Regions from separate parts of the Halomonas sp. YLGW01 genome, predicted to be linked through region 3. Evidence: riboswitches for the same ligand, from Rfam matches in the RefSeq annotation. Region 3 holds a riboswitch; each other region holds the start of a gene.
The links. Region 3 has a riboswitch for thiamine pyrophosphate ahead of IEJ03_RS03180 (sodium:solute symporter). Riboswitches for the same ligand answer to the same signal wherever they lie in the genome.

Region 1: another riboswitch for thiamine pyrophosphate. It lies ahead of thiM (hydroxyethylthiazole kinase); the one in region 3 lies ahead of IEJ03_RS03180 (sodium:solute symporter).
Region 2: another riboswitch for thiamine pyrophosphate. It lies ahead of tenA (thiaminase II); the one in region 3 lies ahead of IEJ03_RS03180 (sodium:solute symporter).

The regions. Positions count from the first base shown of each region.
Region 1 is NZ_CP062005.1:1,556,184-1,565,851, reverse strand. Features, by position in the region: gene IEJ03_RS07240 (transglycosylase SLT domain-containing protein) at 1-514, shown strand, start outside; gene IEJ03_RS07235 (extracellular solute-binding protein) at 706-2,520, shown strand; gene IEJ03_RS07230 (microcin C ABC transporter permease YejB) at 2,635-3,705, shown strand; gene IEJ03_RS07225 (ABC transporter permease) at 3,705-4,817, shown strand; gene IEJ03_RS07220 (dipeptide ABC transporter ATP-binding protein) at 4,822-6,429, shown strand; TPP riboswitch at 6,477-6,571, shown strand; gene thiM (hydroxyethylthiazole kinase) at 6,611-7,414, shown strand; gene thiE (thiamine phosphate synthase) at 7,407-8,048, shown strand; gene IEJ03_RS07205 (DUF4399 domain-containing protein) at 8,232-8,645, shown strand; gene IEJ03_RS07200 (hypothetical protein) at 8,648-8,785, opposite strand; gene IEJ03_RS07195 (glycosyltransferase family 4 protein) at 9,156-9,668, opposite strand, start outside.
Region 2 is NZ_CP062005.1:2,555,941-2,565,608, forward strand. Features, by position in the region: gene IEJ03_RS11745 (acyl-CoA dehydrogenase family protein) at 1-571, opposite strand, end outside; gene IEJ03_RS11750 (MFS transporter) at 667-2,130, opposite strand; gene IEJ03_RS11755 (class I SAM-dependent methyltransferase) at 2,358-3,017, opposite strand; gene IEJ03_RS11760 (VOC family protein) at 3,089-3,469, shown strand; gene IEJ03_RS11765 (DUF4870 domain-containing protein) at 3,560-3,952, shown strand; gene IEJ03_RS11770 (lysophospholipid acyltransferase family protein) at 3,959-4,888, shown strand; gene IEJ03_RS11775 (glycosyltransferase family 4 protein) at 4,916-5,998, opposite strand; TPP riboswitch at 6,085-6,211, shown strand; gene tenA (thiaminase II) at 6,295-6,963, shown strand; TPP riboswitch at 7,098-7,235, shown strand; gene thiC (phosphomethylpyrimidine synthase ThiC) at 7,319-9,235, shown strand; gene IEJ03_RS11790 (porin family protein) at 9,360-9,668, opposite strand, start outside.
Region 3 is NZ_CP062005.1:675,701-685,368, forward strand. Features, by position in the region: gene IEJ03_RS03160 (LysR family transcriptional regulator) at 1-82, opposite strand, end outside; gene IEJ03_RS03165 (CoA-acylating methylmalonate-semialdehyde dehydrogenase) at 360-1,859, shown strand; gene IEJ03_RS03170 (zinc-dependent alcohol dehydrogenase family protein) at 2,052-3,182, shown strand; gene IEJ03_RS03175 (hypothetical protein) at 3,192-3,917, opposite strand; TPP riboswitch at 4,034-4,167, shown strand; gene IEJ03_RS03180 (sodium:solute symporter) at 4,157-5,584, shown strand; gene ilvD (dihydroxy-acid dehydratase) at 5,666-7,354, shown strand; gene IEJ03_RS03190 (hypothetical protein) at 7,412-8,194, opposite strand; gene IEJ03_RS03195 (ABC transporter permease) at 8,288-9,668, opposite strand, start outside.

The sequences.
Region 1 (9,668 bases), 880 kb from region 3:
GAGCCGCGGCGAACCCACCGATTACTGGCACCTGCGCCTGCCGGGCGAGACCATGGACTATGTCCCCAAGCTGCTGGCGATCTCGGCGATCATCAATGATCCCGAGCGCTATGCGCTGTCGCTACCGACCATCGACAACACCCCTGCCGTCGCCGCAGTGGAGGTCGATGTCCCCCTGAGCCTCGAGCGCCTGGCCGAGATGGCGGACGTCAGCCCGCGTCGACTCGCGGCACTCAATCCCGGCCACCTGGATGGCTTCGCGGACCCGGCCTACACCCCGGAACTGGTGGTGCCGGCCGATGCCAAGGACACCCTGCTGGCCAACCTGGATAATGTCTCTACCGGAGCCGTGCGCTACGTGGTGCGCAGTGGCGACAACCTCTCGGTCATCGCCGACCAGCACAACGTCAGCCTGGCATCCCTTCGCCAGCGAAATGGCCTCAGCGGCGACATGATTCGCGCCGGTCAGACGCTCTACATCCCCGACCAGACCATCCTCGCCTCCAACGGCTAGGGCGCCCGAGGCGAATTTACGACCTTTCCCCGGCGTCAGCGGTCGGCAGAGTTTACAAGTCACGCATGGGCTGACACCTTATCCGCTGGGCTCGGGTCACCAGACCCGTAGCCGCCTGACCGGATTCAAGGACGTCACCGATGATCACTGCCTCTCTGCCTCTCCGCGCCCACTCGAGCAGCGGTCGCTCGATGGGCCCATGGCTCGCCGCCGTCGCCCTGCTCTTGCCCGCTTTTGCCCAGGCGTCCTCTCCGGTCGCCACAGTGCATGGCCTGGCGCTCTATGGTGAGCCTGCTCTGCCGGAAGACTTTAGCCACTTCCCCTACGTCAATCCCGCCGCCCCCAAGGGCGGAAGCCTGCTGCGGGCGGCGATCGGCGGCAGTTTCGATTCCACCAACCCCTTCATCGTGCGTGGCACCGCCGCCGCCGACCTGAGCCAGATCTACGACACCCTGCTCCAGGGCAACCCCGACGAGACCTTTTCGAGTTATGGCCTCTTGGCAGAGGGCATGCGACTGGACCCGGAGCGACGCTGGATCGAGTTCGACCTGCGCCCCGAGGCCCGCTTCCACGACGGTGAGCCGGTCGAGGCCAGCGACGTGGTGTTCAGCTTCGAGACCCTGACCGAACAGGGACAGCCCTTCTATGCGGCCTACTACGCGGACGTCACCGAGGTCCGGGCGCTGGATGACGACACCGTCCGCTTCGAGTTCGCCCCGAACAACTCCCGGGAGCTGCCGCTGATCATCGGTCAGCTGCCGATCCTGCCCGAGCACTACTGGGCAGAGCGCGACTTCACCGCCACGACGCTGGACCCTCTGCTGGGCTCCGGGCCCTATCGCATCAGCGAGGTGCAGCCAGGCCGACGCATCGTCTATGCGCGGGTCGAGGACTATTGGGGCAAGGACCTGCCGGTCAATCAGGGCCGCCACAATATCGACGAGCTGGTCTATGACTACTATCGGGATCAGACCGTGGCCCTGGAAGCCTTCAAGGCCGGCAATCTGGACATGCGGATCGAATCCAGCGCCCGCCAATGGGCCACCGCCTATGACTTCCCGGCCGCCGAAAACGGCCTGGTCAAGCAATTGAACATTCCCGACGGCCAGCCCTCCGGTATGCAGGCCTATGTGATGAACCTGCGCCGCGAGACCTTCCAGGACCCACAGGTGCGCGAGGCCATCAACCTGGCCTTCGACTTTCCCTGGCTCAATGACAACCTCTTCTATGGCGCCTACGAGCGCACCGAAAGCTTCTTCGAGAATTCACCGATGGCGGCCACGGCCCTGCCCTCAGTGGACGAGCTGGCACTCCTCGAGCCCCACCGGGACCAGCTGCCCGCGGCCGTCTTCGAGACCCCGCTGCCGCTCGAAGAACCCGAGAAGCTCCGCCCGCGCCTGGCCAAGGCCCTGGAGCTCTTGAATGAGGCCGGCTATGTGGTGCGCGACGGGGTAATGACGCAGGTGGAGACCGGCGAGCCGCTGCGCCTCGAGGTCCTGCTCTACGACACCCAGTTCGAACGGGTCGTCCAGCCGCTACTGCGCAACCTGGCCCGGCTCGGCGTTGATGGCGACATCCGTATCGTCGACGTCAACCAGTACCTGAACCGGCTGCGCAGCTTCGATTACGACATGATCGTCGGCAGCTTCCCGCAATCGAACAATCCCGGTAACGAGCAACGCGAGTTCTGGACCAGCGCCTATGCCCACAAGCCTCAGAGCCGCAACCTCATCGGCCTGGAAAACCCGGTGATCGATTCCCTGGTCGAGACCCTGATTCGCGCCGACAGCCGCGAGGCGCTGAATACCGCCGCCCGAGCCCTGGACAGGGTCCTTCGCCATGGACACTATGTGGTGCCCCAGTGGCACCTCGACAAGACGCGGATCGCACTGTGGGACATGTTCGCCTATCCTCAGCCGTTTCCGGAATACAATCTGGACCTGGCCGCCTGGTGGGTAGATCCGGACCGGGCAATCGAGATTCGAAAGCGCCAACGCAGCCGCTGACCCACATATCTGAAGAACTGAAGAGCCATGGCCCATGGCGGCCCCTGCGACGCGCCCGGGCCGCCTGAACCACGCAAGTACCACGCACTACCGACACATTCATAAGGACTCACCGTGGCCGCCTACGTCCTGCGCCGCCTGCTGCTGATGATTCCCACCCTGCTGGGGATCCTGCTGCTCAACTTCGTGATCGTTCAGGCCGCGCCCGGCGGCCCCATCGACCAGATGCTGGCCCGCTTCCAGGGCCTGGACAGTTCGGCCAGCACCCGCCTGGAGGGCGGAGGGGGCGATCGCATCCAAGGTGAGTCCCGCGGCTCGCGGGGCGTCGAGGAGCGCTTCATCGCCCAGCTCGAGGAGCAGTTCGGCTTCGACAAGCCCGCGCATGAGCGTTTCCTCGACATGCTGGGCGATTACGCCACCTTCGACTTCGGCGAGAGTTTCTTCCGCGACCGCCCGGTCATCGAGTTGATGATCGAACGATTGCCGGTCTCGATCTCATTGGGGCTCTGGACGACCCTGCTGGTCTACTTGATCTCGATTCCGCTGGGGGTACGCAAGGCCCTGCGCCACGGCTCGCCCTTCGATGTCTGGACCTCGGGCCTGGTGATCGTCGGCTATGCGATTCCCGGTTTCCTGTTCGCGATCCTCCTGATCGTGCTGTTCGCCGGCGGCAGCTACTTCGATGTCTTTCCGCTGCGTGGCCTGACCTCACCGGACTTCGATACGCTTTCGACCTGGGGCAAGATCAAGGACTACTTCTGGCATATCTCATTGCCGGTGCTGGCCTCCGCCATCGGCAGCTTCGCCACCCTGACCATGCTAACCAAGAACAGCTTTCTCGATGAGATTCACAAGCAGTACGTGCTTACCGCGCGGGCCAAGGGCGCCAGCGACCGCCAGGTGCTCTACGGCCACGTCTTTCGCAACGCCATGCTGATCATCATCGCCGGGCTGCCCTCGGCGCTGATCGGCATCTTCTTCACCGGCTCGCTGTTGATCGAGGTCATCTTCTCCCTGAACGGCCTCGGTCTGCTGGGCTTCGAGGCCGTGATGCAACGCGACTACCCGGTGATCTTCGGCACCCTCTACCTGTACACCCTGATCGGACTGATCCTTAAACTGATCTCCGACCTGACCTACGTGTGGGTCGACCCGCGCATCGATTTCGCGACCAGGGAGGCCTGATGACGCTCTTCACCCGCTTTCATCAGTCACTGTCGCCGATCACGCGCCGCCGCCTGGCCGTCTTCAGCGGCAACCGCCGCGCTCGGCTGTCGCTTTGGTTGTTCCTTTGCATGTTCATCCTGAGCCTCGGTGCCGAGTTGATCGCCAACGACAAGCCACTGGTCATGCGCTATCAGGGCGACTGGTACGTCCCGCTGCTGGTCGACTACCCGGAAACCGAATTCGGCGGTTTTCTGCCCACCGCCACCGACTACCGGGACCCCTATGTGCGCGAGGCCATCGAGGCAGACGGCTGGATGCTATGGCCGCCGATCCCCTATTCCTACCAGACCCTGGACATGGAGCTGAGCCGGCCGGCTCCCTCCTCGCCGGATGGGCGTCACTGGCTGGGCACCGACGACCAGGGGCGCGATGTACTGGCCCGGGTGATCTATGGCTTCCGGCTATCGGTGGTCTTCGCGCTGGTGCTGACCATCGGCTCGCTGGCGATGGGGGTGGTCATCGGCGGCGTGCAGGGCTACTTCGGCGGTAAGGTCGACCTGATAGGCCAACGCCTGATCGAGATCTGGTCAGGGTTGCCGGTGCTGTTCCTGCTGATCATCCTGGCAAGCCTGGTGGAGCCCAATTTGTGGTGGCTGCTCGGCATCATGCTACTGTTCTCCTGGCTGGGGCTCGTCGATGTGGTGCGCGCCGAGTTCCTGCGCGCCCGCAATCTCGAATACGTGCGCGCCGCCAAGGCCATGGGCCTGCCCTCCTACCTGATCATGTGGCGCCATGTACTGCCCAATGCCATGGTCGCCACCCTGACGTTCATTCCGTTTCTGTTCACCGGCGCCATTACCACACTGACCGCACTGGACTTCCTTGGCTTCGGTCTGCCGCCTGGATCGCCGTCGCTGGGCGAGCTGGTGGCGCAGGGCAAGAACAACCTGCAGGCACCTTGGCTCGGCATCACCGCCTTCGTCAGCCTGTCGCTGATGCTCTCGCTGCTGGTATTCATCGGCGAAGGCCTTCGCGATGCCTTCGACCCGCGCCACATCCAGGCGAGCCCCAAGGCGACCGCCACGCCCGCGACCACCCCGGCCGCCATCAGGAGCACGGACGATGCCTGAGACGATGTCTATCCCCCCCCATCACGCCCGCCCCCTGCTGCGCCTGGATGACCTGAGCATCGGCTTCGACGGCCAGACGGTCGTCGACGCGCTGTCACTCACCGTCCACGCGGGTGAGGCCGTGGCCCTGGTCGGTGAATCCGGCTCCGGCAAGTCAGTCAGCGCCCTGGGGGCCATGAACCTGCTGCCCGACAACGCAAGCGTCAACGGTTCTCGCCGACTCGGTGACACGGACCTGGCGACGCTGAAGCGGCGAGACTGGCAGGGCTTGCTGGGCAGTCGGGTCGGCTTCGTCTTTCAGGAGCCCATGACCTCGCTGAACCCACTGCACACCGTCGAGAAACAGATTGGCGAGAGCCTGCGCCTGCATCAGGGCCTCAGCGGCAAGGCCGCCCGCGCACGAGCCCGCGATCTTCTTATCCAGGTCAAGCTGCCGCGCCCCGATGAGCTGCTCGATGCCTGGCCCCATCAGCTGTCCGGCGGCCAGCGCCAGCGCGTCATGATTGCCATGGCGATCGCCAATGAACCGGATCTCCTGATCGCCGATGAGCCCACCACGGCGCTGGATGTCACCGTGCAGCAGGATATCCTCGCCCTGCTCAGGGAGCTTCGCGAGCGCCATGGCATGGGCATGCTGCTGATCACCCATGACCTGAACCTGGTACGCCGTCATGCCGATCGGGTCTGCGTGCTCTATCAGGGGCGCGAACAGGAAACCGGTCCGGTGGAGCGGGTCTTCCGTGATCCCCAGAGTCGTTATACCCGCACCCTGCTGGATGCCGAGCCTCGCGGCCGCCCACTGCCACTCGACACACCGCCCGTGCTGCTCGCCGCACGGGGCTTGCGCGTGGCCTTCTCGCGCTCCAAGCGCCTCTTCGCCAAGACCCCGGCGCCCTTCGTGGCCGTGGAGCCACTTGATCTGACCCTGCGCCGCGGCGAGACCCTCGGCATCGTCGGTGAGTCCGGTTCCGGCAAGACCACCCTCGCCATGGCGCTGCTGCGCCTGATCGCAAGCGATGGCGAGATCGACTTCTCAGGAGCGCGCCTGGACACGCTCAGCGGCACGGCCCTGCGCAAGCAACGCCGACGCTTTCAGATTGTCTTCCAGGATCCCTATGGCTCGCTTTCACCGCGCCTGCCGGTGGCCAGGATCATCAGCGAGGGGCTGCGCTTTCATCACCCCGAGCTCGAGGATGCCGAAGTCGAGCGGCGCGTTCAGGCGACGCTGCTCGAGGTCGGGCTGCCCGCCGACTGTGCCTCCCGCTACCCGCATGAGTTCTCCGGCGGTCAGCGCCAGCGCATCGCCGTGGCCCGGGCGATCATCCTCGAGCCGGAACTGGTGGTGCTCGACGAACCCACCTCGGCGCTGGATCGCACCGTACAGAAGCAGTTGGTCGAACTGCTGCGTGACCTGCAGGCACGACGCGGACTGAGCTACCTGTTCATCAGTCATGATCTGGCCGTGGTGCGCACCATGGCTCACCGGGTGATGGTGATGAAGGACGGCGAGGTGCTCGAGGAAGGCTTAAGCGAGCAGGTGCTGGGTGATCCTCAGACCCCTTACACCCGGGCACTGGTCGAGGCCGCCGGCCTGGCGCCGTCCTCCGGCTGAATCGCTGCGGGCTTTACAGCCAGGCAGTCGGCGGGGATAGTACCTTTTCTTGATGACAGGGGCGCCGGTGCTCGCCGGCTGAGAGGCACCCTTCGAACCTGACCCGGATAATGCCGGCGGAGGGAGTCGTGTGGCAGGCTCATCCAGCCTCTGCCCACGGTCGCCTCCGCGATGGAGGCCCATGATGACCACAGTGAATCCTGCTCTTCACCTAGCACGCGTGCGCGAAACGTCGCCGCTGATCCACAACATCACCAACTTCGTCGCCATGAATTCCATGGCCAACGTCCTGTTGGCGATCGGCGCCTCTCCAGCCATGGTGCATGCGCGCGAGGAAGCCGGTGAATTCGCCGGCCTCGCCCAGGCCTTGACCATCAACATCGGCACCCTGTCACCGCACTGGGTCGATGCCATGATCGAGGCCGCCAGCGCCGCCCAGACTACCGGCACGCCCTGGGTGCTGGACCCGGTCGCGGTCGGCGCCACCACTTACCGCCGCCAGACGGCCCGTCAGCTGGTCGCTCTGTCCCCCACAGTGATCCGCGGCAATGCCTCGGAAATCATGGCGCTGGTGAATCAGAGCTCGGGCGGACGAGGCGTCGACAGCACCGACGCTGCCGATAGCGCGCTCGACGCCGCCCTTCAGCTGGCGCGGCAGACCGGCGCCGTTGTCGCCGTCACCGGGGAACAGGATATCGTGACCGACGGCCAGCGCCTGGCAAGGATCGAGGGAGGCCATCCACTCATGCCCAAGGTCACGACCCTGGGGTGCTCGCTAACCGGCGTCGTCGCAGCCTTCATCGCCGATGCCGAGGACATCTTTGCCGCCACCGTCGCGGCCCTTGACGGCTATGCCGCCGCCGGCGAACGGGCCGGCAAGGACGCCAAGGGACCCGGCAGTTTCTCGGTGGCCTTTCTCGACGCCTTGCATGGCCTCGACGCCGGCGCACTGTCAGGGCGTCACCTGGAGATCGAACATGTCTAATCATCATCCATCGAAGGCATTCGACTTGTCCCTTTACCTGGTCACCGATGCCGAGCTATGCGCCCAGGCAGGGCTCATCGACACCGTGCTTGGCGCCGTACGTGGCGGGGTCACGATGATTCAGCTGCGTGACAAGACCGCCACCGATACCGAGCTCACCGCCCAGGCCCGCACACTGATGACAGCGCTTCAGGGTACTGGTGTCCCCTTGATCATCAACGACCGCCTGGAAGTTGCCCTCGCCGCCAAGGCAGATGGCCTACATATCGGCCAGGGAGACGGTGACGTGGCCGAGGCGCGTCGGTGCCTGGGCCCTCGAGCCATTCTGGGGCTGTCGGTCGAAAACTGCACTCAGCTTGCAACTCTGGATCCCGAGCCGCTCGATTACCTTGGCCTGGGCCCGGTATTCGCCACCTCGACCAAGCAGGATCATGCACCGCCACTCGGAATGGAGGGGCTCGCCGCCCTGGCGACGGCCAGTGTGTTGCCCACGGTGGCCATCGGCGGCTTGAACGCAGATCACGTGAAGGCCGTCAGGCAAGCAGGCGCCGATGGACTGGCGGTCATCTCTGCGATCTGCGGTCAAGCAGATCCGCAAGCCGCCGCCACTGCATTCGGCCAAGCCGATCGCTGAGGCGCCCGACAAGGGTTATTCATGAATAAGCCAGCGGCCTCTCCCTGCCTTCTGGGGCTGAACGAGGACTGAACGGTGCAGCATAAAACGGCTACGCTGAGTGCAGGCAGGCATCTTGCTGTGTCTCAACCAGCAAGATGCCATCATGCTGTGCTGGACCATGACACGCTGGGGGATGCCGAGATGAAGACACTGAACCAAAGATGCGGCCGCTGGCTGGCTGCACTGGCACTGACGATGCTGGCCGTACCGGCAATCGCCATGGAGGGCGTCGGGTTTGCAAGCCCTGAGGACGGTGCTGAAGTATCAAACCCGATACAGGTGGAAATGGAGGTGATGGGCATGCATGTGCAGCCCGCGGGCACCATCGAGGAGAGTACCGGCCACCATCACCTGATCATTGACGCAGGGCCGGTGGCCAAGGGAGAGGTGATTCCCGCCGACGATGCCCATATCCACTTCGGCGGCGGTCAGACCAGTCACGAGCTCAGCCTGTCACCGGGCGAACACACGCTGACGCTTCAGTTCGCCGATGGCGAGCACCGCTCCTATGGCCCCGACTGGTCCTCCACCATCACGGTGAATGTGGTCGAATAGCCCTAATCAGGCTTACCCTCGACTTCCTTGTCGGTGAGCCTGATCTCCTGAAGTGCCACGCCATGCTTCAGGGCCAGATAGGTGACTTCGTCACGGCTTTCCTTCACGGCCAGGCGATGGATCGCTAGCCGTCTCGGCAAGAAGAGCAGCTCAACCAGCCCCCAACCGGCTGCAATGGCCAGCGGTATCCACCACCATTGCCAGGACTGATTCTGGAGCGCCTGCGTTCCCCACACGATAGAGGAGATAGGATCGCTCCCAGCACTAGCTGATGGAGCCCTAGGAAACGGTTGCTGACGATCATCTGGCGTCTTAACAGCTTGGGGGATCTGGCCGCAGGTAAAGCGGTTGAACGCATCTCGGACATGGCAGTTGGGAGGCTTTCAGTGCAATGAGGTTTATACCATCATGCACTGAAAGCTTCCGCACAAGGCGGCGAAAAGGGATCAATTCGCCAGCATTTTCTTTTACTTGCAAAAGCCCAGCCAGCAGAACCTCCCCAGCCAGGGCTTAGTAATCGGTATTGTTGTTTCCCTCGGTAGCCAAGCGTTGCAGGCTGGCCCTTAGTTTTTCTCGTTGTGCTAGATAGGAGAATTGTTGAACATAGCTGGCAAGTACATCCCCATTGGATAGGTCTTCACTGTCGACCAAGGACGCAATCCTCGTTGCCCAATCATCACAGTCCGCTTCATGCTGCATCACTAGATCGGGATGGTTATCTTTCAGCAACTCAGAAGCTCCGACACGATCAGAAACCAGTACGCGGGTCCCGCAAGCCATAGCCTCCGCCACTACCAAACCAAACTCTTCAATGTGGGCGGGCAGGACGAACAGATCTAGTGAGCCAAAGACAGTCTCTACGTCAGGCACCATCGAGCGCCAGACGAAACGGTCGGCGACCCCCGAATCGAGTGCCTGCTGCTGATATTTGGTCGACTTGTCTTTTCCAACCACCAAGAAGCGGTAACGTCCCGGATACCGGCGCTGTAGTTCGGCTGCCATCTCGATGAAGCCGGCGACGTT
Region 2 (9,668 bases), 1.6 Mb from region 3:
AGTGCTCGCCCTCGTTTTCGGCGCAGGGGATGGCCCGGGTGCGCACCCGGGATAGGTCCGAGCCGGCCTGGGGCTCGGTGAGGTTCATGGTGCCGGTCCAGCTGCCGTCGATCAGCTTGGGCAGAAAGCGGGCCTTGAGGTCATCGCTACCGTGATGCGAAAGCGCCTCGATGGCGCCGGCGGTGAGCATCGGACACAGGCCAAGCGCCATGTTGGCGCCGTGCAGCATTTCCTGGACGGCACTCGCTGCCACCTCGGGCAGGCCCTGGCCGCCCTCGGCCTCGGCCACGACGATGCCGTTCCAGCCACCCTCGGCATAGGCCTGATAGGCCTCGATGAAGCCGTCGGGCACCGTCACGCTCCCATCCGGCTGGCGGCGACAGCCCTGGCGGTCGCCGGAGAGATTGAGCGGCGCCCAGACCTCAGCCGCCAGCCGGGCGGCCTCTTCCAGCACGGCGTCGAGCAGCTCGGGGCTGGTGTCCTCGAAGCCCGGCAGGGCGAGGGAGGCGTGCTCGAGGAGTTCCTCGAGCACGAAGCGGGTGTCGCGCAACGGAGCGTGATAGGGCGTCATCGCGGGCATCTCTTTGGAGAAAGGTTCTCCGCGATAGTAGGTGGGCGGCCGCGGCCCGAGCCATTAGGCGAAAGCCGCAGCGACTGACGCTTGCGTCACCGCGCGATCGCCGCGGCCCCGTGCCGAGCCTGCTCGGCGTCGTCGGGCGTGTCACTTGTCTCTTCATGAGAGACGTCTTGAGGCTCGCGTTGGAGCTCACCCTGCGGGCCTGCATCGTCGTAGTAGGCGATATGTGCCTCATCGGCCGGCGGCGGGCCGACGATAGGCTCGGCGACGGGCACGTCAGGCACCGCTGCGGATAGATCCTCGAGGTACTCGTGCTCGACGGCCCCCTGGACCAGCGCGTCGGTGACCCCCAGCTCCGCCCCCGCCAGGGTCTGGGTCTGGGTGGCCACGAAGGGTGCCATCGGCAGCGGCGCCGGGCGCACGCTGCGACGCCAGACGAAGAAGCCGACCAGCCCCAGCCCCATGGCGCCCATCGACCAGAACAGGCCACCATCGCCGAGCGCCGCCATCACCGGGGTGATCAGCGGCGGGCTGACCGTGGACCCCAGGGCATTGATCAGCAGAAGGCCCTGGCTCATGCGCACCAGGGCGCCGGCCGGGGCCCGGTCGGCGGCATGACTGACTGCGACCGGGTACAGCGAGAAGACCCCGCCGCCGAGCAGGAACAAGAGCCCGGCCACCAGCCACGGGTCGCCCGGCACCAGCAGCAGCGCCATCGACAGCCCCGCCGTACAGGCGCCGATGATGATCAGCACCAGCTGGCGATCGTGCTTGTCCGACCAGCGTCCGATCGGGTACTGCAGCAGCATGGCCCCGAGCACCACCACCGCCATCATCTGGCCGACCTGAGCGACCCCCAGGCCGCTGCGCTGCAGGTAAAGCGGCAGCAGGCTATAGACCGCCGCCACCACCAGCCCCGAGCCGAAGCAGCCCATCACCCCGGTGGGCGTCAGGGTGACCAGGCGCAGCGGCGACAGGGGCTCGGCCTGCTCGATCAGCGGCGAGACCCGCGGAATCATCGCCATCGGCAGCACCGACAGCGAGGCCAGCATGCCGACCACCATGAAGGGCGCCGCATCGCTCATGGCATTGGTCGCCCCGAGCAGCAGCTGGCCGAGTACCCCGGCGGCGTAAAGGGCGATCATGTACATGGCCAGCAGGCGCCCCCGCACCTTGGTGTCGGCACCGGCCAGCAGCCAGCTCTCGATGACCAGATAGACGCCCACGGTGGCCCAGCCACCGATCAGGCGCAGCACGAACCAGCCGACCGGATCGAGCCACAGGCCCTGCAGCAGCACGGTAACCGCCACCAACGAGGCGAAGCAGCCATAGGCGCGGATATGGCCGATGCGCAGCAGCAGGCGATCGTTGAACAGCGCCCCCAGCGCCAGGCCGATGAAATAGGCCGACGACACCCAGCCGATCACCACGGCAGACTCTCCCGCCGCATCCAGGCGCAGGGTGATCAGGGTGGCCAGGAAGCCATTGCCGATGCAGAGGATGAACAGCCCTAGCAGGGGCGCCAGAGCCATGGACAACAATTGCCGGGACATGAAGCATGCCTCGCATCTACGAGAGGGAACACCGCCACTCCGGGCGGATGGGGCGCGATATCCATCCTGCAGGCAGGAAACGTCCTGCCACCTCACCCGCAGGCTAGAAGCCACCCGCCGCCGACGCAATGCGGGCAATCGCGCGGCGAATATACGCTCGCCCCGTCCCATCGCCAAGCGCTATTTACGCCCCGTTCATGCACGATCACGACACCTTAGCCACACGCTTAGCTGTGCGACTGAGAGGAACGCCTGAGCAGAACGACATCGCGCCCGGGAAAGACCACGTCCATGTCGAGTCGCTTGGCCAGCCAGTGAAAGCTCGCTTCGCTGAAGAAGCACACATGGGTAGGGTCGAGAATGTAGTGCCAGCTCGCGAAGGCGTCGCGGCTGGTGACGCGCTTGGTCATCAGTCCCAGCCAGCCCCCGGGGCGCAGCAGGCCGGCCAGACGGGTGATTTCGGCGCCGGGTGCGGCCATGTGCTCGACGACCTCGGTGGCGGTGATGAAGTCATAGGTGCGTGACAGCGGCGTCGGGTCGGGAGCGAAGTAGGGGTCATAGATCGCCATCGGATGCCCCGCCTCCTCGAACATCACCGAGAGGGTCGGTCCCGGGCCACTGCCGACATCCAGCCCCTCGGCGCCGGGCGCCAGCCGCGCGAGCAGAGGCGCCTGTAGCCGAGACAGGAAGCGCCGGTAGCCGGCGTCCTCGGGGGAGTTCTGGTGCTGGTCGTAGACGGCACGCTCGGCGTCGGCGTCCAGGTGCTGATGAGGCGGCACGAAGACCAGCGCACAGACCCGGCACTGCAGATAGTCGCGACGCGCATCCCGGTGGTAGGGCTCCGCATCGGGGGCGTCGCACAGCGGGCAGGACAGGGGCTGGGTCATCGTCGTATGCTCATGGAAATTTTCGCCGCCAAGCCTACCCTGTTCGTTCCGGCGGCCCAAGGAGGAACCCCATGCTGTCAGCTCTGGATCATCTGGTGATCTACGTCGATGACCTGCCCCGCGCGGTGGACTTCTACAGCCGGGTGCTGGGCATGGACGCCAAGGAGCAGGACGCCGGCCACGCCGACCTGCATCTGGGCACCCTGACCCTGCGCCTGCAACACCCCGATAGCCCGGCCACGCCCAGGGCGGCGGCCCCCGCCATCGGTGGCATGGAACTGTCCTTCTCAAGCCGCCTGCCGCTCGATGAGGTCGAGCGCCACCTGGCCGCCCTTTCCGTCCCGGTGGAGCTGGGTCCGGTGGCACGCGAAGGCGGCAAGGGCCCGGTGGACTCGCTCTACCTGCGTGACCCGGAAGGCAACCTGCTGGAGATCAACCGCCCGCGGCGATGATGGCAACGCTGGCCTTGGCGGGTATCATGTTGCCAAGGCTCGCTTTTTCACCCTGATTCACCCCTGACCGTTTCGCTCAAGGACGATGTCATGCCCCAGACCCCCGCACCCGAGACACCGCCCCAGACACCATCCGAGACGCCCCCCGCGCCTCGAGGAACAGACACCACCATGGCCATGGTGGTCTATGGCCTCTTCCTGGCCGGCATGGTGATCGGCTTCACGCCGCTGATCGGCGTGGTGATCGCCTACGTCTACCGTGGCAAGGGGCCGGACTGGCTCGAGGCGCACTACCGCTACCAGATCCGCACCTTCTGGATCGGCCTGCTCTACGGCATCATTGCCACCGCCCTGGCCCTGGTGGTGATCGGCGTGCCGCTGCTGATCGCCCTGGCGGTATGGATGATCATCCGCTGCGTGAAGGGCTTCAAGGGCCTGCAGGAGCAGCGCGCGCCGAGCAACGTCACCACCTGGCTGGTCTGATCCGCGATGAGTGACGAGATCTCCCGCCGCGACCGCCTCCAGGCCACCGCCATCACCACCCTGTGGCGGGCCCTGGCCGGGCGAGGCCTTGACATCCTATGGCGATTGTCACGACTCGCAGGCCCGCTGGTGCACCGCTTCAGCCAGCGCGAGCGCCGGATCACCGAGGCCAACCTGTCGGTGGTCTACCCGACCACCAGCGAGGCCGAGCGCCGCCACCTGGCTCGCGAGAGCCTGACGCACTCCACCGCCACCATGCTCGAACTGGGCTTTGCCTGGATGGGCGACCCCGAACGGGTCGAGGCCTCGATCGTCGAGGTCCATGGCCGTGAACTGCTCGACGAGGCCCGGGCCGAGGGACGCGGCGTCATCGTGCTGGCGCCCCACTTCGGCAACTGGGAGGTGCTGAACTTCTGGCTCTCGGGGCACTTCCCCTTCACCGCCATGTATGAGCCGCCCAAGATCGCCCCGCTGGACCCGGTGATTCGCCATGGCCGCGAGCGCCGCGGCGCCGAGCTGGTGCCGACCACCCCCCGCGGCGTGGCGGCACTGCTCAAGGCGCTCAAGCGCTGCGAGGCCGTCGGTATCCTGCCGGACCAGGAGCCCGACTGGGGCAGTGGCGTCTTCGCGCCCTTCTACGGGCGCCCCGCCTATACCGCCACCCTGCTGCCGAAGCTGGTAGCCCGCACCCAGGCGCGGGTGGTCACGGGAGTGGCCAGACGGCTCCCCGGGCGCGGCTTCGCCCTTCACTTCCTGGCCGCCGACGCCCGGGTCTATGAGGCCGACGAGACCACCTCGGCCGGCGGCGTGAACGCCAGTGTCGAGGCCGCCATCGCCCTCGACCCGGCCCAGTACCAGTGGGAATACAAGCGCTATCGCAAGACGCCGGAGGAAGCCGCCGGCGACCCGAACTTCCGGCGCGCGCGTATCTACTGACTCCGAGCCCTCACGCCAAACGGTGCCTTAGCTCGGCTCACCGAGCGCCTTTGCGAAGGCCGCCGCGGCAGTTGACCAATCCTGCTGCTGGCCCCTCGCCACAGCGGCCCCCTCGCGAAGCCGCGCCCGCAGCTCGCCGTCCTCGAGCCAGCGGCGCAGCGCCGCGGCCAGGCCCTTGGCGTCCCCCGGCTCCACGGCCAGACCCGCGCCCTCGGGCAGGGTGTGACGCAAGGCTCCGCCGGTGGTGGTGATCACCGGCAGCCCATGGGCCAGCGCCTCGGTCACTACCATCCCATAGCCCTCGTACCAGGAGGGCAACACGAAGAGATCCGCCTCGGCGTAGTAGGACGCGAGGGCCTCGGGCGACCGGGTTCCCAGCAGATGCATCCATTCGCCGAGCCCTCGCGCCTCGATCATCGCCTCGATGTGGCTGGCATGCGCCGGATCGAGATCCAGCCCCCCGATGCAATCGCACTGCCAGTTGAGACCGGACAGCTCGGCGAGCGCCTCGATCAGCACCTCGTGGCCCTTTCGCGGGGTGAGGCTCGCCACGCACAAGAGCCGTGCCGGCTCGCATTCGTCCTCATGGCGGGTGACCCTTTCAGCCAAGGGGGCCGGTGCCACGCCCGGCTCGACCACGTGAATGCGCGAGGCGGGCACGGCGAAATCGGCCAGCCGCCCGGCCGTGAAGGCGCTGGTCGCGATTACCCGATGCATCGCCGCCAGCGCTCGGGTCTCGCTTTCGCGAAAGCCTTCCCGCTGACTGGCGCTCAGGCTGGTCTCGTCGGCGAGCGGGTGATGCATCAGGGCGGTGAGCTCGAGTCGGTCGGCATGGCGAGCCACCACCTCCGGCAGGCCGGCCATGACCATGGCATCGAGCACCACCCGGGCGCCGTCCGGCCGGTGCGTCAGGGCAGCCTCGAGGCTCTCGGTCGCCTGCTGATCGGGCATCGGGAATCGCCCGGCCAGCCCCTCGACCGCGACCTCCCAGCCACGTTCGCGCAGCGCCTCGGCGATACGGGCATCGTAGACATAACTGCCGGTGAGCTGGTCGGGGTCGCCGGCCACCAGCATGGTCATGGCGGGCGTTGGAGAAGGGGGTGACATCATCCGTGACATCCTCGTCTTGAAAGGGAAGGCCGAGCACCAGCATAACCCGGACTGGCAAGGGCGCGACAAGCTGCTAGACTGGCGTCACTCGCTTGACGGGGTGCCGGTGATGCCGGCTGAGACCACCCAGCGCCGTGCCCAGCACGCCACAGGGTGGATCCCGTTGAACCTGATCCGGCTCGTACCGGCGTAGGAATCAAGCGGTGACCGAAGAGCCGTGTGCTCATTCCTGCCCGGTCATGCCTGCCCTTCCCTATGCCGCCCGTGCCCCGAATCCAGACCGCAACGGAGGCAAGATGGGCTATCGCTTCAGTGACCTGACCGACGCCTGCCACCAGGACTGGCGCGCCTACCTGGAACACGATTTCGTGCGCGCCCTCGGCGCCGGCCGCCTCGACGAAGGTGCCTTCCGTCACTACCTGCAGCAGGACTACCTGTTCCTGGTCCACTTCTCCCGGGCCTATGCCCTGGCGGCCTACAAGAGCCGTACCCTGGCCGAGCTGCGTCAGGCCTTCGACGGTCTGAAAACCATCCTCGACGTGGAGCTCGACCTGCACATCGGGTTCTGCCGCGAATGGGGCATCAGCGAAGACGACCTGGCCCGGCTGCCCGAGGCCCGCGCCACCCTGGCCTACACCCGCTACGTGCTCGAGACCGGCCACCGCGGCGACCTGCTCGACCTGCATGTGGCGCTGGCCCCATGCCTGATCGGCTACGGCGAGATCGCCAACTGGCTGAACACCCAGGCCTTCACGGTGCGCGGCGAGGCCAATCCTTATGATGCCTGGATCGCCATGTACGAAAGTGACGACTTCCAGGCCGCGATGCACGACGAGCGCGCCTGGCTCGATGCGCGCCTCGCGGAGGTCAGCCCGCGACGCTTCCAGGAGCTGAGCCGCGTGTTCACTGAGGCCACGCGGCTCGAGATCGATTTCTGGCAGATGGGGCTGGATCGCCGCGACTGATCCCACTGCCATGAGCCCGCTGCCATTTGCTCCGCCAAGGGGCCTGCTGAAGAAGGGCTCGTAGCAACAGGCCGTTCGGTCGGGTGGTGCCGAACAGCTATTGAAGACCTCCACCGGGAGCCACGGCTCCCATCACTCGCTTGACGGGGTGCCGGTGATACCGGCTGAGATCGCCCAACACGCCTCACGCGTGGCAGGACGGATTCCGTTGAACCTGATCTGGTTAATTCCTTCGGGAGGGTACCAGCGTAGGGATCAAGCGACAGGCAGGCCGCCTTCTCATGAGTCCGACTCGCCGCCAGCCCCTGTCTCTCCTTCGCTTGTCCTCCCTGATGCTTTCGGGAGAACACATCGCATGAGCAACACCCAGCACTTCCTCAACGAACAGGCCCGCGTCGATGCGGCCGCCATCGCGCCCCTGCCCGGCTCGCGCAAGGTCTATGTCGAGGGGTCACGCCCGGACATCCGCGTGCCCTTTCGCGAAATTTCCCTGTCGCCGACCACCACCTCCGACGGCGTCGAGACCAACCCGCCGCTGCTGGTGTACGACACCTCCGGGCCCTACACCGACCCGGATGCCGAGATCGACCTGCGCCGCGGCCTGAACGCCCTGCGCGAGGCCTGGATCGATGAGCGCAACGACACCGAGTGGCTCGAGGGTCCCAGCTCCGAGTACGGCCGCCGCCGCGCCAATGATCCCATGCTCGCCCCACTGCGGTTCGACCTGACCCGTACCCCGCGCCGTGCCAAGGCCGGCAGGAACGTCACCCAGCTCCACTATGCCCGCCAGGGCATCATCACGCCGGAGATGGAGTTCATCGCCATCCGGGAAAATCAGCGTAGGCAAGCACTGGGGACGGCGGAGGTCGAACGCATCCTAGGCCATCAGCACGCTGGCCAGGGCTTCGGCGCGCAGCTTCCCGAGGAGATCACGCCGGAGTTCGTGCGTGACGAGGTGGCCGCCGGCCGGGCCATCATCCCGAGCAACATCAACCATCCGGAAGCCGAGCCGATGATCATCGGCCGCAATTTCCTGGTGAAGATCAACGGCAACCTGGGCAACTCGGCGGTGACCTCTTCGATCGAGGACGAGGTCGACAAGATGACCTGGGGCATCCGCTGGGGCTCGGATACCATCATGGACCTGTCCACCGGTCAGAACATCCACGAGACCCGGGAGTGGATCATCCGCAACGCCCCGGTGCCGATCGGCACCGTGCCCATCTACCAGGCACTGGAGAAGGTCAACGGGGTGGCCGAGGACCTGACCTGGGAGGTGTTCCGCGACACCCTGATCGAGCAGGCCGAACAGGGGGTGGACTACTTCACCATCCATGCCGGGGTGCTCTTGCGCTATGTGCCGCTGACGGCCAAGCGCGTCACCGGCATCGTCTCCCGGGGCGGGTCGATCATGGCCAAGTGGTGCCTCTACCACCATCAGGAGAGCTTTCTCTATACCCACTTCGAGGAGATCTGCGAGATCTGCAAGCAGTATGACGTGGCCTTCTCGCTGGGCGACGGCCTGCGCCCGGGCTCGGTGGCCGATGCCAACGACGCGGCCCAGTTCGCCGAGCTCGAAACCCTCGGCGAGCTGACCCGCATCGCCTGGCAGCATGATGTCCAGGTGATGATCGAGGGCCCCGGGCATGTGCCGATGCACCTGATCAAGGAGAACATGGACAAGCAGCTTGCCGAGTGTGACGAGGCGCCCTTCTACACCCTCGGCCCGCTGACCACCGACATCGCACCGGGCTATGACCACATCACCTCCGGCATCGGTGCTGCCATGATCGGCTGGTACGGCTGCGCCATGCTCTGCTACGTGACTCCCAAGGAACACCTGGGCCTGCCCAACAAGGACGACGTCAAGACCGGCATCATCACCTACAAGATCGCCGCCCATGCCGCGGACCTGGCCAAGGGCCACCCCGCCGCCCAGCGCCGTGACAACGCGCTGTCCAAGGCGCGCTTCGAGTTCCGCTGGGAGGATCAGTTCAACCTGGGGCTGGACCCGGACACCGCCCGGGACTATCACGACGAGACCCTGCCCAAGGACTCGGCCAAGGTGGCGCACTTCTGCTCCATGTGCGGGCCGAAGTTCTGCTCGATGAAGATCAGTCAGGAGGTGCGCGACGCTGCTTTCAAGAACGGGGCCAAGGACGCAGCCGCCGAGCATGGCCTCGAGGACGACCGTCAGGCCGTGATGAAGGGCATGGAAGAAAAGGCCGAAGCCTTCAAGGCCGCGGGCGCCCGGCTCTACCAGGAGGTGTAGAACCTAACCCGCCCCAAAACCCAAAAGGCCCCGCAATGATGCTCACATTTGCGGGGCCTTGCCGTTATCGCCTGCGTCAGGCGGAGCCAGGCGAGGTCGTGGGACGCGACGGCGACAAGCGAGCCTAGAAGCGGTAGGTAGCGCCTAGGCTAAAGCCGTCGAAGGTGTAGCTGTCTTCATCGAGATAGCGGATGTAATCGGCGCCAAACGACAGGTTGCGGCTCATGTCGAACTCGGCGCCGATGCCACCGGAGAAACCGCTCTCGCTGTCGTCGCCGTCGAATCTGACGTTCTCGAAGGACACCTCGCTGGCACCCAGCAACCCATAGAGCCGGAACTCCCGGGACACCGGCAGGAAGCCCTTGGCGAAGATGCCGGCCAGGTAGTCTAGGTCGATGTCCACTGGACCGATCGAATCCGATCCGCCGGTGGC
Region 3 (9,668 bases):
GCCCCAGGCGCCGTGCGGCATCGGTCAGCCGCTCGCTGCGGGCGACCTCGAGAAAGACCTGAATGTCCTGCCAGTCGAGCATCGCAAGGGGCCTCCCGTGGGCCTTTCGAGAATGATGGGGTTTGTGTGTTTTTGCACAAGCAATGTGCTGCGCTGGCCGTTGTGTGTCAATTCATCCACTGCCTACACTCGAGCTAGCCGCTTCGTGCATCTTGGCCGTGTCGATATGCACAGAAAGTCGAAGCCTGGATCGCCATGGCTTGAAACGATGTAGCCTGCCGGTTCACCAACAATCACAAGAGGCTGTCCCGCGTGGCGTCGTGTCGCCATGGACCGAGGCCTGCCCAGGAGCCGCCATCATGTCAGTGCGTGAGATTACCCTTTATATCGACGGTCAGCCGGTGCCTTCCCAGAGCGGGGAATGGCGCGATGTGCTCAACCCGGCGACCCAGGAAGTGGTCGCCCGGGTGCCGTTCTGCACCCGCGAGGAGGTCGACCGCGCCGTGGCCAGCGCCCAGGCGGCCTTCAAGACCTGGCGCAAGGTGCCGCTGGCCAAGCGCATGCGCATCATGCTCGCCTTCCAGGCGCTGATCCGCGAGCATACCGGCGAGCTCGCCGCTCTGATCACCGAGGAACACGGCAAGACCCTGCCGGATGCCGAGGGGGAGGTGGGCCGCGGCCTGGAAGTGGTCGAGCATGCCTGCTCGATCCCCAGCCTGCAGCTCGGCGAGCTTGCCGAGAATGCCGCCAACGAGGTGGACGTCTATACCCTCAATCAGCCCCTCGGCGTGGGGGCGGGCATCACCGCCTTCAACTTCCCGATCATGCTGCCCTGCTTCATGTTCCCGCTGGCCATCGCCACCGGTAACACCTTTGTCCTCAAGCCCTCGGAGCAGGACCCGTCCTCGACCATGCGCCTGGTCGAATTGGCCCACCAGGCCGGGGTGCCGGCCGGGGTGCTCAACGTGGTGCACGGCGGCCCGGATGTCGCCAATCAGATCTGCGATCACCCGGACATCAAGGCGCTGTCGTTCATCGGCTCGACCCATGTGGGCACGCATCTCTACCGCCGCGGCTCCGAGGCCGGCAAGCGGGTGCAGTCGATGATGGGCGCCAAGAACCATTGCGTGGTGATGCCCGACGCCAACCGCAGCCAGGCCATCAACAACCTGCTGGGCTCGGCCTTCGGCGCCGCCGGCCAGCGCTGCATGGCCAACTCGGTGGTGGTGCTGGTGGGCGAGGCGCGGGCCTGGCTCGACGACATCGTCGAGGGTGCCCGCAACATGAAGGTCGGTCCCGGCACCCAGCGCGACGCCGATCTCGGCCCGCTGGTATCGCCCGCGGCCAAGGAACGCGTCGAGGGGCTGATCGAGGCCGGGGCCCGGGAAGGCGCAACCCTGGCGCTGGACGGCCGTAGCCTCAAGGTCGAGGGCTACCCGAACGGCAACTTCGTCGGCCCCACGGTGTTCAGCGACGTGACCGCCGAGATGACCATCTACCGCGAGGAGGTCTTCGGGCCGGTGCTGTGCGTGGTGGGCGTCGAGACCCTCGATGAGGCCATCGCCTTCGTCAACGCCAACCCCAACGGCAACGGCACCTCGATCTTCACCAATTCCGGCTGGGTGGCACGGCGTTACGAGAGTGACATCGACGTCGGCCAGGTCGGCATCAACGTGCCGATCCCGGTGCCGGTCGCCTACTTCAGCTTCACCGGCTCCCGGGCCTCGAAGCTTGGCGATCTCGGCCCCAACGGCAAGCAGGCGATCGCCTTCTGGACTCAGACCAAGACCGTGACCGCCCGCTGGTTCGAGCCCGAGAACGTCTCCGGCGGCATCAACAGCACCATCTCGCTGGGTTGAGCATCCGTCAGCCGTGGTTTCGAGCGGCCCCGTCTGATAGCAGGCGGGGCCGCTTGCGTCGGGACGTCGCATGAGCCGAGACCGGCACCGTGGCGCTGACCTAAGTCCAATTGCCGCTGGTGAACGCGCTGGCCTACCGTGGAGCCTTTGCGCTTTCTCGAGCCCTCACGAAAAACAACAAGGATCCACGACATGAAGATCAATGCCGCCGTGCTGCAGGAGATCGGGCGTGCTCGCCCCTATCACGAGACCCGACCGCTGGAGATCGAGGAACTCGAGCTCTCGCCGCCTGGCGATAACGAGGTACTGGTGCAGATCAAGGCCGCCGGCCTGTGCCACTCGGATCTCTCGGTGATCGATGGCAACCGGCCGCGCCCGGTGCCGATGGCGCTCGGCCACGAGGCGGCCGGGGTGGTCAAGGCGGTGGGCCGGGGCGTCACCGACCTGAAGGAAGGCGATCATGTGGTGGCCGTCTTCGTGCCCAGCTGCGGACACTGCGCGCCCTGTGCCGAGGGGCGGCCGGCCCTCTGCGAGCCGGGCGCCCAGGCCAACAACGCCGGCACCCTGGTCGGCGGCGGTCATCGCCTGCATCGCGCCGACGGCACGCCGGTGAATCATCACCTCGGGGTTTCCGCCTTCGCCGATCATGCGGTGGTCTCCCGGGACTCCCTGGTCAGGATCGACCCGCGGCTGCCGTTTCGTCATGCCGCCCTGTTCGGCTGCGCGGTGCTTACCGGCGTGGGCGCCGCCATCAACTCGGCGGGCATCCGCGCCGGCCAGACGGTAGCGGTGATCGGCCTCGGCGGGGTGGGGCTCAACAGCGTGCTCGGCGCCCTGGTGGCGGGGGCCAGCGAGGTGATCGCCATCGACCTGGATGACGACAAGCTGGCGCTGGCCGCGGAACTGGGCGCGACGCAAACATTCAACAGCGCCGCCGCAGATTGTGCCGAGCAGGTGCGCGAGGCGACCCAGGGCGGCGTGGACTGCGCCATCGAGATGGCGGGCTCCGAGAAGGCACTGGAGTTCGCCTACCGGATCACTCGTCGCGGTGGCCTGACCGTTACCGGCGGCCTCGCCCACCCCGAGCGTAAGGTGGCCATCCAGCAGGTCAGCCTGGTGGCCGAGGAACGCACCCTTCGCGGCAGCTACGTGGGCAGTTGCGTGCCGGTGCGCGACGTCGGCCGCTACGTCGCCCTCTTCCAGCAAGGCAGGCTACCCGTCGACCGGCTGCTCTCCCGGGTGCTGACTCTCGACGAGATCAACGACGGCTTCGAGCAGCTCGCCGCCGGTCAGGCCGTGCGCCAGGTGGTGGAGTTCGAGTAGACGCCTCACTTACGCCGCGATCGCGCACTTGTCCAGCAGCGCCATCACCGGCTCGACCTGACCGACATGCAGCACCAGCTTCACCTCGCCAGCCGGAGCATCCTGCTGCGGGGTGACCACGGCGAATTCACCTTCTTCCAGGTGGAACTCATGGATCTCGCGCTGGCCCGCGGCGGTCAGGCAGCGAATCGAGCGGTAGGACTCGTCCTCGCCATAGGTCAGGCGATGATAGACCTTGAAGAAGGTGTAGAGGCTCAAGCCCTGAGGAAACGTGGGCCAGCGGGCGGGAATGCGGCGCGTCTCATTGTCGATGGTCTGGCCGGTGCGTTCGGCATCGGCAATCGCCTTCTCCAGCGGCTCGGACAGCAGGGTGGCGGCAGCATCCGGGCGGGGCGCTGGCGTTTCCTGGGTATCCTTGTAGCGGACCAGAAGGCGGGTGATGTCATCTGCCGAACCCAGCGCATGGTCGCTGTGATGCAGGTCCGCCGGCGCAAAGCTGCCATTCTCCCAGCCGTAGATCACCTGCAGGGTCAGGCGCCCCTCGCGTAGCGGTTTCCCCAGCAGGGCTTCGAGCGCCACGCGCAGATGGAGGTTGCGCTCGGGCACATCGTTGTCGAAGGCCTTGTAGGGCATGGCAAAGATCTGGTGCAGGCGCCCTTCGGCGTGCTCCTTCGCGGCGGTATATAGCATCCTGAGTCCCTGCAGGTGGTTGTTGGTGTCGGGTCTTCCGGGCATCGTCAAGGTTATCGGCCGGATAGGCCATTACCTGAGCGGGAGAGATGACTGGCCCGGGCGGGATGACGCCGCCGCTTCAACACGAGATAATCCCCTCGTCATACCCACAATTCATTCACTGTCGCCAGGGGAGTCCCCGGCCGCGCCGTCACCAGAGACACGGCCGAGCCGGGACTGAGAGTGCACCGTGTGCTGACCCTGGAACCTGATCCGGATCATACCGGCGGAGGAAGTGCGACATGCCTTACCCGACGTTTGCCGCGCTGGGCGCGGCGCTTGTGCTGTTCACCTGGCTTGGCCTGCGCGCCCGGCGTACTAACGGGGCGCTTGATGAAGATGTTCTCGAGGACGATGTTCTTGATGACTATGTCACCGCCCGCAACTCCCAGACCGCCTCGACCTTAGGGCTATCCTTCCTGGCCTCCGGCATGGGGGCGTGGATTCTCTTCGCGCCGCCGGAAGTGGGTGCCTTCGTGGGGCCTATCGCGCTGGCAGGCTATGCGCTGGGCGCGGCGCTGCCCTTCGTGGTGCTGGCCGCCTGTGGTCCGGCGATCCGCCGCTACCTGCCCGAGGGGCGCAGCATCGGCGAGTTCGCCGAGCGCCGCTACGGGACCGGCGTGCGCCGTTATGTGTCACTGATCTCGATCCTCTACATGGCCTGCTTCCTGGCCGCGGAGCTGACCGCCATCGGCGGCATCACCGCGCTGCTCTCCGAGGTGTCGCCGGCGCTGGTGGTGATCGGCGTGGCCGTTACCACGCTGCTCTACACGGCGCTCGGCGGGCTGCGGGCGAGTCTCGCCACCGACCGCTGGCAGGCGGGGCTCCTGATCGCCTTGCTGGCGGTGGTCGGCTGGCTGGGCCTGTCGCGGCTGCCGGCCTTGCCGGAAACGGCCGAGATGCCGGGCATTCCGACTGGCAGTGCGCTCTCCGTGGCGGCGACCCTGGTGATCGCGGTCACCGCGGCGAATCTCTTCCATCAGGGCTACTGGCAGCGGGTCTGGGCGGCGAAGAGCGGCCAGGCTCTGGGGCGCGGGGCGCTTCTCGGCGGCCTGGTGACCGTGGCGGTGGTCGCGGTGGTCGGGGGCCTGGGCATCCTCGCCGCCATGTCCGGGATCGCACTTGGCGAGCCGCCGATGCCATTCTTCGCGCTGCTGATCGACGCGCCCGCCGGCCTCAAGCTGCTCGGCCTGGTGCTGGCGGTGACCCTGGTGGCCTCGAGCGTCGATACCCTGCAGAACGCCATCGCTTCGCTGGCGGTGGGCGATGGCAGCGAAAGCGGCCGGACGGGCCTGGGCCTGCCCATGGCCCGCTGGCTGACGGTGGCGCTGATGGTGCCGGTGGTGGCGCTGGCGCTGCAGAATCTTTCGGTGCTGCGGCTGTTCCTGATCGCCGATCTGCTCTGTGCCTCGGCGGTGGTGCCGGTGCTGCTCGGCCTGTGGCCGCGCATGACCACCGCCGCCGCGGTAGCCGGCGGCCTGGCGGGCCTTTTGGGTGCCGTGCTGCCCGGCTGGCTGGCTCAGGGCAGCTTCATGGCGGGGCTGATGGCGGCGAGCTTCCCCGGCGGAGTGCCGACGCTTGCGCCCTTCCTCGGCGCCTTGCTCGCCTCGACGCTGGTCAGCCTTTTCGTCGCTTCCCTGCGCCCGGCGTTGGCCACCCGCACTGGCTAGGAGGCGCCAGAGGGTTTGCAAGGCCATGACATGGCGCCCACTATCAGGAGATTGACGATCAATCCGCTGATAGGAGGCTCCATGTCCGATACCCCCAAGGATCCGCGCCGGCGTCATTCCGCCCCGGTGGTTGATGGTCTCGGCAAGTCCGCCAGTCGCGCCATGCTGCGTGCGGTGGGCTTCACCGACGCGGACTTCGCCAAGCCCCAGGTGGGCATCGCCTCGACCTGGAGCCAGGTCACGCCCTGCAACAGCCATATCGATGGCCTCGCCGACGAAGCCCGGGCCGGGGCCGACGGTGCCGGCGGCAAGGGCGTGATCTTCAACACCATCACCATCTCCGACGGCATCGCCAACGGCACCGAGGGCATGAAGTACTCCCTGGTGTCGCGGGAGGTGATCGCCGATTCCATCGAGACCGTGGCCGGTTGCGAGGGCTTCGACGGCCTGGTGGCGATCGGCGGCTGCGACAAGAACATGCCCGGCTGCCTGATCGGTCTGGCGCGGCTCGATCGCCCCAGCGTCTTCGTCTACGGCGGCACCATCCTGCCCGGCGAGAACCACACCGATATCGTCTCGGTGTTCGAGGCGGTGGGCGCCCACGCCAAGGGCGATCTCGACCTCATCGACGTCAAGCACATCGAGGAGACGGCTATTCCCGGACCCGGTGCCTGCGGCGGCATGTACACCGCCAACACCATGGCCTCGGCCATCGAGGCGCTGGGCATGAGCCTGCCGGGCAGCTCGGCGCAGAATGCCGTCTCAAAGGCCAAGCGCGACGACTGTGCCGCCGCCGGGGCACAAGTGCTCGAGCTGCTCGAGCGCGATATCCGCCCCTCGCACATCATGACACGCGAGGCCTTCGAGAACGCCATCACCGTGGTGATCGCGCTGGGCGGCTCCACCAACGCGGTGCTGCACCTGATCGCCATGGCGAACAGCGTCGGCGTCGAGCTTTCCCTCGATGACTTCACCCGGCTCGGCAAACGGGTGCCGGTGCTTGCCGACCTGCGCCCCAGCGGTCACTACATGATGAGCGAGCTGATCGAGATCGGCGGCATCCAGCCGCTGATGAAGATGCTGCTCGAGGCGGGACTCCTGCACGGAGACTGCCTGACCGTGACCGGTCGCACGCTCGCCGAGAACCTCGCGGGTGTGGCGGCCTACCCGGACGATCAGCGTATCATCGCGCCGCTCACGGCGCCGTTGAAGGCCGAGAGCCACCTGCGCATCCTGCATGGCAACCTGGCTCCCGAGGGGGCGGTCGCCAAGATCACTGGCAAGGAAGGCGTGCGCTTCACCGGCACCGCCCGAGTGTTCGGCTCAGAGGAGGAGGCCCAGGCCCGCATCAACGACGGCACCGTGGTGGCCGGCGACGTGGTGGTGATCCGCTACGAGGGGCCGCGCGGCGGCCCCGGCATGCGCGAGATGCTGACCCCGACCTCGGCGATCATGGGGCGCGGGCTCGGTGATTCGGTGGCGCTGATCACCGACGGGCGCTTCTCCGGTGGCAGCCACGGCTTCGTGGTCGGCCACATCACCCCGGAGGCCTTCGACGGCGGGCCGCTGGCGCTGCTCGAGGATGGCGATGAGATCACCATCGACGCCGAAGCCGACACCATCACGGTGGCACTCCATGAAGCGGAACTCGAGCGTCGCCGGGCCGCCTGGCAGCAGCCGGCGCCGCGCTATCGGCGTGGGGTGCTGGCCAAGTACGCCCGTACCGTGAGTTCCGCCTCCACGGGCGCGGTCACCGACCTACCGGACTAGGCTCAGCCGCCAGGGCACGTTCACGACATGTAAGGTGCCCTGGCTGTTCGACGCCAGCTAGCCGTTCGAGGGCTCCTTTCCCTGCGTGCCGGGTAAGGGGCCTGCCGGCGAGCCCGTCGGTGCATCCTTCTTCTCTCCCTCGTCCTCTCCCTCTTCCCGATCCCCGGCCTCGCCCTGCGCCTCGACGGCCTCCATGACCTTGGCGCCGTCGGGCAGCGCGAAGAGGGTGGCGTCGGGTGTCTCGCCGGATATCGACAGTAGCCGGAAGCGCCCGGTGAGGCGCAGCATGCCGAGGTCTCGTTTCACCAGGGCGCTGATGATGGGGTCGGGCCGATCGCTCAGGGCACGGTAATAGGCCTGCATGCCCGTCATTAGCTCGGCCACCAGGGGATGATCGCTGACCACCAGTCGTTCCTCGTGGGGCTCTCCCCGGCCATCGACCCAGTGCAGGCGATAGACCTCGCCTTCGATGCCGCCCACGGCCTCCTGCTTGTGCATCGGCTCCAGCACCTTGAGCTCGGCCGCCGGGCGGGGATGCTCCGCCAGGTTCTCGTTGCGGGTGCGCTTCGCGAGGCGTCGGAGGTTGGTCAGGCTGATGACCACCCGACCACGGTTGAGATCAGTGACCAGATAGGCGGCGTCACCCCGGCGCAGGAGGTAACTCGCCGGTCGTGAGGGAAAGTCCAGGCGCAGCCGATCATCGGCCCAGCGAACGGTCATCTCCAGCAGGCGATTGCCGCGACTGCTCTCCAGGGTGGCGATGCCATCGGCGTGGGCAGGCAGGTCGGCCAATACCAGCAGGATCAGCAGCGAGCCGAGCAGCGGGCGTTGCCATGGCATGGGCCGGCACTCCCTGTCGATGAAGGCGGAGCAGCGGCACTTTCCCCCTGCGCTAGGGTTCAGTGTAGTCAGCCTCGGGGGCGGTTACCGGTGTCAGGGCTCGCAGTTGGCGGTATGACGCAGGCGCAGCCGGGCCCGCAGGTGGCGGGCCAGGGCATCGACGCCGATATTGAGCAGGGCGGTGATCAGGATCAGCACCATGGCGCGGTCGAAGCGGATCTCCTGGATGGCGCTGTCGACGTAGAACCCCAGGGTGGTGATGCCGAGAATGCCGAGAATGGCCGTCTCGCGCATGATGATCTCCCAGCGATAGAACAGTAGCGCGAGGAAGGGGCCATAGAGGCGCGGCGTCAGCTCATAGGCATAGCGCGAAAGGCCCCGTGGGGCGTCCGGACGCAGGCGGATTTCGTTGCTGCGCCGGCCGACCAGGTGGCCGATGATGCCGCCGTTGTGAATCGCCAGCGCCACCACCGCCGGCAGCATCGAGGGCCCCCAGAGCTGCAGCAGGATGAAGGCCAGCAGGTATTCGGGGGTCGATCGCAGCACCACCAGCAGGCCGTGGCCGAGCAGGTGGGGCAGGCGGGTGCCCGGGAGGCCGTCGCCGCTGCGATGACCATTGGTGTGATGATCGTCGGCAAGGGCAGAGCGGCGTTGAAAAGAGTGTCGTTGGAAAAAGTGACGGGACACCAGCGGGTAGAGCACAAGCGCCAGCATGCCGGTCAGCACCAGGGCGATCTGGGTCAGCACCAGGGTATGCCAGATGCCGGGCAGCGCCTGATTGGCCAGCAGATCCCCTAGCCAGCCGGCGAGGCCGGACAGCCCCTCGCCCTGGCGCAGCGGCGCGGGCACGATATCTTCGGTGAAGAAGCGCGAGACGTTGCTCCACACGATCGGCAGGCCGCTGCCCAGGCAGAAGGGCGCCACGGCCAGATACACCGGCACCAGCCAGGGCCGCACCCAGAGCCTCAGGGTGGCGATCAGGGCGTAAAACAGCAGCAGCAGGGCGCCCACGGTGTCGTAGTGGCCCTGGGCGAAGGCCGATTCCAGGTAGAAGCCGAGGGTCGGCATGCCGACGAAGCCCAGCACGGCGCTGGAGCGCAGGCCGCACTCGAGTCGGTAGCTGGTATAGCTGACCAGATGCGGCCAGGCCTCGTGCAGGCGGGTGAAGGCAAGCGTAGAGAGCCGGCCGCTGCCCGACGGCAGCACTCGTTCGGGCAGCGGGTCGGTTTCCTCGAGGATCTCGGCAAAGACCTTGGCGAAGACCCCGGCATAGGGCAGGGCGATGGCCAGCACCCCGGTCAGCGGGTGCAGGCCAAAGAACTGCAGGAAGATCAGCGCCCAGAACAGTTCATGGATGGCGCGCACGAAGGCACAGAGGCTGCGTACCAGACGAGAGCGAAAGACCAGCGCCAGCAGGAAGCCCGCCGCCGCGCCGAGCCCCACGCCGACGAAGGCGAAGGCCAGGGTACGCAGC